Regions from separate parts of the Marinobacter sp. UBA2688 genome, predicted to be linked through region 1. Evidence: predicted binding sites of a transcription regulator. Region 1 holds the regulator's gene; the other holds the start of a gene.

Region 1 (4,402 bases):
TCGGGTTGAGCAGAGAGAGGTCATCGATGGTGAAGCTGACCGTTTGTGAAGCCACGGCCACTCGTCGGGGCTCCTCGTGACGCTCTGGTGATGGAATCGAACGGCTGTAAAGGTTCAACGAGGCGTCGCTGTAGGATTTGAGCCGGTCGCGGAAGTCCTCGATGCTCTCCCGCCACTTCTCCATCTGCTCGTTGACTTCCTCAGTGGCCGTCTCGGGAAGCTTGTGCTCGGCGCGGGCGGTGAACTGCAGCCGTGCGCTGTCTGGCGTATACTTGACTGAGGCTTGACCGCTCAGGCTGACTTCTGCTGCTGATGCGCCCAGGGGAAACAGAATCAGGGCCGTGGAGGCCAGCAGGTATCGATGGACGTTGTGGAACATAGTTGGATCTCCATGTTATTGCACGAGAATCAGGTCAGGTTGACGCCCCGGGAGCGTGATATCCTGTTCAGGCTGACCGGGAGCGACCCCCATTATGTGACCACCCGCGAGCAACTGAAAGAGTGGGCGGCCCGTTATTTGACGGCTCTGCCCGACGACGCTCGGGAAATTCGTGAAATTAAGGCCGTGTTGCAGCGTTATCTGCCATTTTGAGCGGTATTCTCATCATCTTCTCCGGCGGCTTCGACAGGTTCATCCAGCCGAATCAGCTTCCTGTCTTCCGCAGCCTGCACGAAATGGCTGAAAATCCGCCGGTGGCCGCCATGATAAAGCAGGTACTCCGGGTGCCACTGGATGCCCATTAGCCATTGCCCACGTGTATTTTCTATCGCTTGCACAAACGAGTCGTTGTCCACGGCGACAACGCGGAGATGTGTGCCCAGTTTTTTGATGCTCTGGCTGTGGATGCGGTTCGCGCCAATCACCGGGCTGCGCATCACCTCTCCCAGGCGGCTGTCACTGACGACCCGAACAGTCTGTAGCGGTAACAGTAACGGCCGGTGGCGGGTGTTCACCCGCAGAGGTGTCACGTTCTGGCACAAAGATCCGCCGCGGAAAATATTGATAAACTGGGCGCCGCGGCAGATACCCAGTACCGGGATGTTCAATTCTTCTGCACGGGACAGCAGACGAACATCGGTTTCGTCGCGGCGCACGTCATACCGGGCGGTTACCTGAGGAGTCTGGCCGTACCGCGAAGGGTGCACGTGGGTACCACCGGAGAGCACAAGGCCGTCGAGCAACGAGACGTCCACCTTCGAACCCGGGCGGATAAAATGGGTTCGCGCACCGTGGAGGCGCAGCGCGAAGGTGATCAGCCGGTGGGCGAGGCTGCGGCGTGCCGGGCCGCTGATGCCAATCGTAAGGCCCGGATGTTCAGGCTTATCTACCGGGCTTTCAGACATAGTTCCCGGACCGAAGCCACTGGTCAGACGTGTCTAACCAGCTGTGGGTCAGGTTATGGAGGCTCAGTTTGCGACTGTTGCGAAACTCCGTAACCAGTTTCGATAAGTCATCAGCGTTGGCCACCAGTTGTTCCAGCACAATCCAGTCATTCCAAACCGTGGAAAAATGCCAGTCAGGGTTATCAATGTCGCAGTCGGGTAGCCGGTAATGCAGCGTTGGCCGGCTTTTGATGCGCTCATCCTCCACATATTCTGCGAGCAAATCGCTGTTCAGGTGTGCGAACAGCGGGAGCAGGTCCAGGGCCTTGTTGCGGGTTGGATTGTAATGCAGGTAGTCCCGCATTAATTGCTCCATGTCCGGCGCATAATCCTCTGAAATCAGAAGGTCAATGTAGGTGCTGCTCCAGGGCTCAATGTAGCTGGTCAGCTTACGGCTGAAATCGATCTGGTGGCGTGCCTTCAGCCACTCGTAGAGCGCAGCGAAGGCCCGCAGGTAGCGCACCAGCGTTGTGGCTCTGAGGTCCGGTAGCTCCGGGTTCAATTGCAAACCAAAGGCATAATAGAGCGCCTCCCGGCTGCCGAGTGCGCCTGCTCTTCGCAGCTCATCGCAAAGTGTCTCTATGCGTTCCAGCTTACTGAAAGCCAGCGGAGGGCTGACGATCTCCAGGGGCACGATTTTCTCGGCGGCTGCGTCGATCACGCTCATGGCCTGGCCGCCAAGTTCCCTGACGGACTCGGGAAGACGCTCGTCGGCCAGATCAAGGTCCTTTATCGGGTCCGAATCCAGTTCGATGGTAAAGTCACCGAGTTCCGTTTCAACCTCGGACACATAGCGCGCAACAGACTTTCCGGTACCTCCCAGCAGTTTTGCGGACAGCGAGACGAGATCTTCGTAACCGAGGCCGGACAACTCAATTTCAACGCCAACTCTGCGTTCCTTGCCATCATCCGTCTTGAGGATGTCCGGTAACCTACATCTGTTGCTCATTCAGGCGACTCCCTATTTTGGTTGTGATTACCTTAACACAGTCATACGTCAGGGCGCGGTGGACGGCCACCCAGTGCGGCTCAAGGAAAAATTGCGTTTACAGGGTTTACACTGGATAAAACACTGTATATAGTCAAATAACTGTATATAAAAACAGGGCTAACCGGGGCAACCTAAATGAAGCTGACAGCTAGGCAGACACAGGTACTGGATATTATTCGTCGCTACCTTGACGAGACCGGGTATCCGCCGACCCGTGCAGAAATCGCGGCGGAACTTGGGTTTCGTTCCGCCAATGCCGCAGAAGAACATCTGCGGGCACTGGCCCGAAAAGGCGCCATCGAGATGGTGCCGGGAGCCAGCCGGGGAATACGTCTTCCCGATGTAGAGGCTGACCTTGGTTTGCCAGTGATCGGTCAGGTGGCGGCCGGTAGCCCCATATTGGCCCAGGAGCATATCGAAGACCATTGCACCCTGCAGCCTGAATTTTTCTCGCCCTCGGCGGATTATTTGCTCAGGGTACGCGGCATGAGCATGAAGGACATTGGCATCCTTGACGGCGACCTGTTGGCGGTGCACCGCACCCACGATGTGCACAACGGACAAGTGGTTGTGGCGAGGGTAGGTGAGGAAGTCACGGTCAAACGGTTCCGTAAGGAAGGCTCGAAAGTGTACTTGATCGCCGAGAACGAGGAATTCGAACCCATAGAAGTGGATCTGACAGAACAGGAACTCTTCATTGAGGGGCTCGGCGTCGGGGTCATACGGCGCTCGGACCTTCACTGACACCCCCAGGGTGTCCGGACATATCCGGCTGTGTTTCGTTGAGTGTTGAACACCGCGGGCGCGGCTTAACGGCAGGTGAGGCTTATCATGGAACAACTCAGCTTTAATCAGAATCTGGCTTATGCTCACGGAGGCGGCAGGTTTGTCGGTTCAGAGGTTGCCGGTATGAGCGACCATGATACCGTCAGGGCGCCTGCTGTCAGGAGTCGCCCAGCCAAACCGGCAGGCAATGTGACCGAAATCATTTTGCCCGAAGGGCAGGTTGAGAACTTCCAGCTATTGCTACCGATGCTTACGCAGTTGAATCAGGAGAAGCGTTGGTTAGCCTGGATTGATCCGCCCCAAAGCCTTGTCAGTAAGTGGCAGACCATGCGTGGCATCGTTGCAGGCGAACTGTTGGTGTTGAGGTCTACTCCTGACTACCCAGCCGGGGAGCTTGCCGAGCGAGCACTGAGCGCAGGCACCTGTCACGCTGTGGTCATGTGGACCCACAAGCTCGGGCGCGAAGCGCTCGCGTCACTGGAGCAGGCTTCGGCTCGGGGTAACAGTCATGGTGTGGTGCTGCGCCAGCGCTGATCGTCAATGAAGTGTGTAGGAGGGCCGGATGTCCTGAGTGTCCGGCTCTTCGTCTTCCCAGTCGATATCATGGGCAACGTTACCGACGGCCTCAATACCGGCTGCAATCATGGCCTTGGCCACGTTCATGTCCCGGTCTTCCATCATCTCCCTGGCTTCCGTCGAAAATGATATCTGGACCAGTGGTGCACTGTCGTCGTCGATGCGGCGAAGCGCATAGTCTCCGTTGCTCAGTTGTACAATCTCGAAAAACGATGGTGACATTAAGTTAGCCTTTCAGTTCATTCCTGTTGGGTCCGGCAACGCCGTGGTTCATTACCATTCGCTGTGCCGATCCTCGAGGATATCGATAAAGTGTTTCATCGCGCCCAGAGTGGTTTCCAGAGCCTGCTTTGAGCGATCCGGGCCGGTGTTAGCTGCAACCGCAATCACGTTTTCATTGCTGACCGTTTTTCGGGTCACCGGGGGATTGCCCTGATGACGCTCAAGCTGCTCGAGATGACTCCACCAACTCCGCCCGTCACTGGCCAGCTGCTCCAGTTCTGTCATTTCCGGGCTGTGGGTTCCGATCAGCTCATCCAGTGCCTCAAGGTCATCAGGCTGGCTATGTTTGTGCTGATACACCCTGGCGATCATTACCAGCGTCAGTTTTCGAGCCCTCAGCCCTAGCTCTATGCTGCCTTGCAGCAGGGCTTCTTTCGTTGGAAC
Region 2 (4,402 bases), on a different contig from region 1:
TCCGCTCACCCTGGACCACGTGAATGGTCACTGCAGTCTGGTTGTCATCCGCAGTGGAGAAAGTCTGCGACTTCTTGGTCGGGATCGTGGTGTTCTTGTCGATCAGCGGTGTCGCCACGCCACCCATGGTTTCGATACCCAGGGTCAGCGGGGTAACGTCCAGCAGCAGAACGTCTTTCACATCACCGGAGAGCACGGCCGCCTGGATGGCAGCACCCATGGCTACAGCTTCATCCGGGTTCACGTCCTTACGCGCTTCCTTACCGAAGAAGTTCTTCACTTTTTCCTGAACCATCGGCATGCGGGTCTGACCGCCGACCAGGATGACTTCGTCGATTTCACCGATCTTGGCACCGGAATCTTCCAGCGCGGTGCGGCACGGCGCGAGACTGCGCTCGACCAGCTCTTCAACCAGTGACTCCAGCTTGGCACGAGTCACTTTCACGTTCATGTGCTTGGGACCACTGGCGTCTGCCGTCACGTAAGGCAGGTTCACATCGGTCTGCTGGCTGCTGGAAAGCTCAATCTTCGCCTTCTCAGCCGCTTCCTTCAGTCGCTGCATCGCCAACGAGTCGCCACGCAGGTCAATGCCACTGTCTTTCTTGAACTGATCGGCAAGATACTCGATCAGCTTCATGTCAAAGTCTTCACCACCCAGGAAGGTGTCGCCGTTGGTGGCCAACACTTCGAACTGGTGCTCACCGTCCACATCGGCGATCTCGATGATGGAGATGTCGAAGGTGCCACCACCCAGGTCATAAACAGCAACAGTACGGTCACCGCTCTTCTTGTCGAGACCATAGGCCAACGCAGCAGCAGTTGGCTCGTTGATAATCCGCTTCACGTCCAGACCAGCGATCTTGCCGGCGTCTTTGGTGGCCTGACGCTGGCTGTCGTTGAAGTAGGCCGGCACGGTGATAACCGCTTCGGTCACTTTCTCGCCCAGATAGTCTTCTGCGGTTTTCTTCATCTTCTTGATGATTTCCGCAGACACCTGCGGCGGCGCCATCTTCTCGCCTTTCACTTCGACCCAGGCATCACCGTTGTCTGCCTTGGCGATCTTGTACGGCACCATCTTGATGTCTTTCTGGACCACGTCGTCTTCAAAGCGACGACCGATCAGACGCTTGATGGCGTAGAGGGTGTTGTTCGGGTTGGTGACCGCCTGGCGCTTGGCAGATTGACCTACCAGCGTTTCACCGTCTTCGGTATACGCCACGATGGACGGGGTAGTGCGATCACCCTCGGCGTTTTCGATAACCTTGACCTTGTCGCCATCCATAATGGCTACACAGGAGTTTGTGGTTCCCAGGTCGATACCAATGATCTTACTCATGCAATTACTCCAATTCGGTTGTTCAATTCAGTTCCGGCTGCCTTGAAAGTTGCCCCGGAGTCCCGGTGCGCCGCCTGTTTACTGGCTATATTGGCGCTTTAATCTGCTTTTCAAGCCTGCTCGTCGATTTTTGGCGCGTCTTCGGCCTTGGCGACCACCACCATCGCGGGACGAACAAGGCGATCGTTCAGGGTGTAGCCCTTCTGGACCACAGCCACCACACTGTTGGGCTCGGCATCAGGTGCCGGCACCATGGACATGGCCTCGTGCTGCTGGGGATCAAACGGCTCACCCACGGGGTTAAGCTGAACCACATTGAACTTGCCGAGACTCCCCATGAACAGATTAAGAGTCATCTCGACCCCTTCACGAATAGAGGCCACCAGTTCGCCGGCACTTTCATGCCCCTCAGTGCTTTCAACCGCCTTTTCCAAGCTGTCAGCGACCGGCAGAAGCTCCTTCACAAACTTCTCCAGCGCGAATTTGTGGGCTTTCTCCACATCGATCTCAGCGCGACGGCGAACATTCTGCATCTCCGCCTGGGAACGCAACATCTGCTCCTGAAACTCCTGCGCCTGGGCCTTCAGGGCCTCAACTTCGCTTTCCGGAGCGGCTTCGGCACTGTCTTCCGTCGCCGTTTCTTCCTCGGGAGCGGCTTCCGCAGTGTCTTTCAACTCTTCTTCCACCTGTTCGTTACGATTCTCGTCAGCGCTCATGACTACTCCTGCTTGATCGTCGGCGGCCAGACGACCGGCCGGTTAACGTTTGGTTTCCGACCGCCATGGGCCGAAAAAAACATGTTTGCGAACGGATATGGGGCCCGTATCGGATGTTTCAACCGTTGCGCACCTCATTCATTCACAAATTCGCCAGCCGATGTTTGCAAACAGGAAAAACCCTGTATATATTCACAGTCACTGTATGTAATCACAGTATTCAGGAATTGAGCGGAGGACCTCTGCATGCTCACACAGCTCACTGTTTCCAATTACGCCATTGCCGAGCGGGTCGAACTTCAGTTTGGAAAGGGTATGACGGCGCTGACCGGAGAGACCGGTGCCGGCAAATCCATTGTCCTGGACGCCCTTGGCCTTGCCATGGGCGGGCGCGCCGACGCTGGCGCCGTACGCCATGGCGCCAAACGCGCCGATATTACCGCTACTTTCGACGTGTCCCGCATTGCCGAAGCCCGGCAATGGCTGGAAAACCATGAGCTCGACGATGACAACGAATGCATCCTGCGCCGAGTGATCAGCAAGGATGGCCGCTCTCGCGCCTACATCAACGGCCAGCCCTGCCCCCTTGCCCACCTGAAAGATCTGGGCAGCGCCCTGATGGACATCCACAGCCAGCACCAGCACCAGTCCCTGCTGCGCAAGGAGACTCACCGCAAACTGCTGGACGAGTTCGCTGGCGCAGAAGCGTTGGGAGAGCAAACCAGGGATGCATGGAAAGCCTGGCACAAAACCCGCCAGCGGCTGACCGAACGCCAGCAGAATGCCGATGAGACAGAAGCCCGCCTGCAGCTACTGCGCTACCAGGTGGAAGAACTGGATCGCCTGGCGCTGGAAGACGGAGAGCAGGCAGAGCTGGAGAAAGAACAGGAACGGCTCAGCCATGCCGACACGGTGCTACACAACAGCCATCAGGCTACCCTGCTATGCACGGAAGATGAGAATAGCGCAGCGGATCTGGTGCGCCAGGCTTTACAGCAACTGGAGCAGTTGCCGGTGGAGGTACCGGCACTGACGGAAACCATCCAGATGCTGAATGAAGCCCAGATTCAGATCACCGAGGCTGGCGACAACCTGCGCCACTTTGTGGAAGATTACGACGCCGACCCAGCCCGACTGGCCGAAGTGGAAGAGCGCCTGAGTGCCATTTACCAGATGGCCCGCAAGCACCGCATCACACCGGAGACTCTCCCGGAATTCCACCAGAGCCTGAGTGCCGAACTGGCATCGCTGGACGACGGCGAGGGCAGCGTTGAGAAGCTGGAGGCGGAACTGGAAGAACAGCGAAGCCACTTCAATACCCTGGCCACCGAGTTGTCGAACGCACGCCAACAGGCTGCTGCCAACCTTGATCAGCGCATCGCGGAGGAGCTCGCCCAACTGAGCATGCCAGCGGTCCAGTTCGTAACCCACCTGAGCCGCAACAAAGGCGACGAGCCTGCGCCCCACGGCCTGGAAGACATTGAATTCCTGGTCAGCGCGAACCCGGGCCAACCCGCACGTCCGCTAGCCAAGGTAGCCTCGGGTGGCGAACTCTCACGCATCAGCCTGGCCATTCAGGTGGTGGTTGCGCAAACTTCCACCACACCAACACTGGTCTTTGACGAGGTGGATGTAGGCATTGGTGGCGGCACCGCCGAAGTGGTTGGTCGCTTGCTTCGCAGCCTGGGCAGTAATGGACAGGTGTTGTGCGTCACCCATCTTGCCCAGGTAGCGGCCCAGTGCCATCAGCACCTGTTCGTCAGCAAGTTTACGGAATCAGACGCCACTTACTCGAAGATCGAGTCATTGGACGACAATGGCAGGGTCAGCGAAGTGGCAAGAATGCTCGGTGGTGTGGATATGACCGAACACACCATTGCCCATGCCCACGAAATGTTCACGAAAGGCCAGGCTACGCATCACTGAACAGTTTGAAAGGTAAGCGTATTCCCCTCTCGATCCTGAGAGTTGTTGGGGCGGGCTAAAACCCCGCCCCCTTTTTTTCTTTTTTCCGGAACAAATCCTGAGTTATCAGGATTTGAGGGGTTTGACGTAAAGAATCAGGCTGTGATCGACAATCTCATAGCCTCGTTCTTTGGCAATTTTTTGCTGCCGCTCTTCGATTACCTCATCGACGAACTCAATGACCTCACCGGTCTGAGTGCAGACCATGTGATCATGATGATCGTCGCCGGCCATCTCAAAAACGGCGTGCCCACCTTCAAAGTTGTGGCGCAGAACCAGGCCAGCTGCCTCAAACTGAGTCAGCACCCGGTAGACGGTTGCCAGGCCCACGTCATCACCCTGTTCGAGGAGCTTTTTGTACACATCCTCGGCGCTGAGGTGATGC

What was found. The regulator LexA, encoded in region 1, represses DNA repair genes until DNA is damaged. The targets are predictions, from matches to a motif close to CTGTNTNNNNANACAG.
Region 2: recN (DNA repair protein RecN) is a predicted target of LexA. The motif match lies at 2,235-2,250, and genes of this name have one in related genera.

What each region holds. Positions count from the first base shown of each region.
Region 1 covers NZ_DELU01000021.1:17,272-21,673, forward strand. The annotation lists gene B3M52_RS09495 (SIMPL domain-containing protein) at 1-379, opposite strand, end outside; gene B3M52_RS09500 (hypothetical protein) at 362-592, shown strand; gene B3M52_RS09505 (gamma-glutamyl-gamma-aminobutyrate hydrolase family protein) at 577-1,344, opposite strand; gene B3M52_RS09510 (amidoligase family protein) at 1,337-2,332, opposite strand; gene lexA (transcriptional repressor LexA) at 2,510-3,118, shown strand; gene B3M52_RS09520 (cell division inhibitor SulA) at 3,284-3,694, shown strand; gene B3M52_RS09525 (hypothetical protein) at 3,698-3,958, opposite strand; gene B3M52_RS09530 (DUF6586 family protein) at 4,010-4,402, opposite strand, start outside.
Region 2 covers NZ_DELU01000024.1:61,336-65,737, forward strand. The annotation lists gene dnaK (molecular chaperone DnaK) at 1-1,336, opposite strand, end outside; gene grpE (nucleotide exchange factor GrpE) at 1,447-2,052, opposite strand; gene recN (DNA repair protein RecN) at 2,299-3,978, shown strand; gene fur (ferric iron uptake transcriptional regulator) at 4,084-4,402, opposite strand, start outside.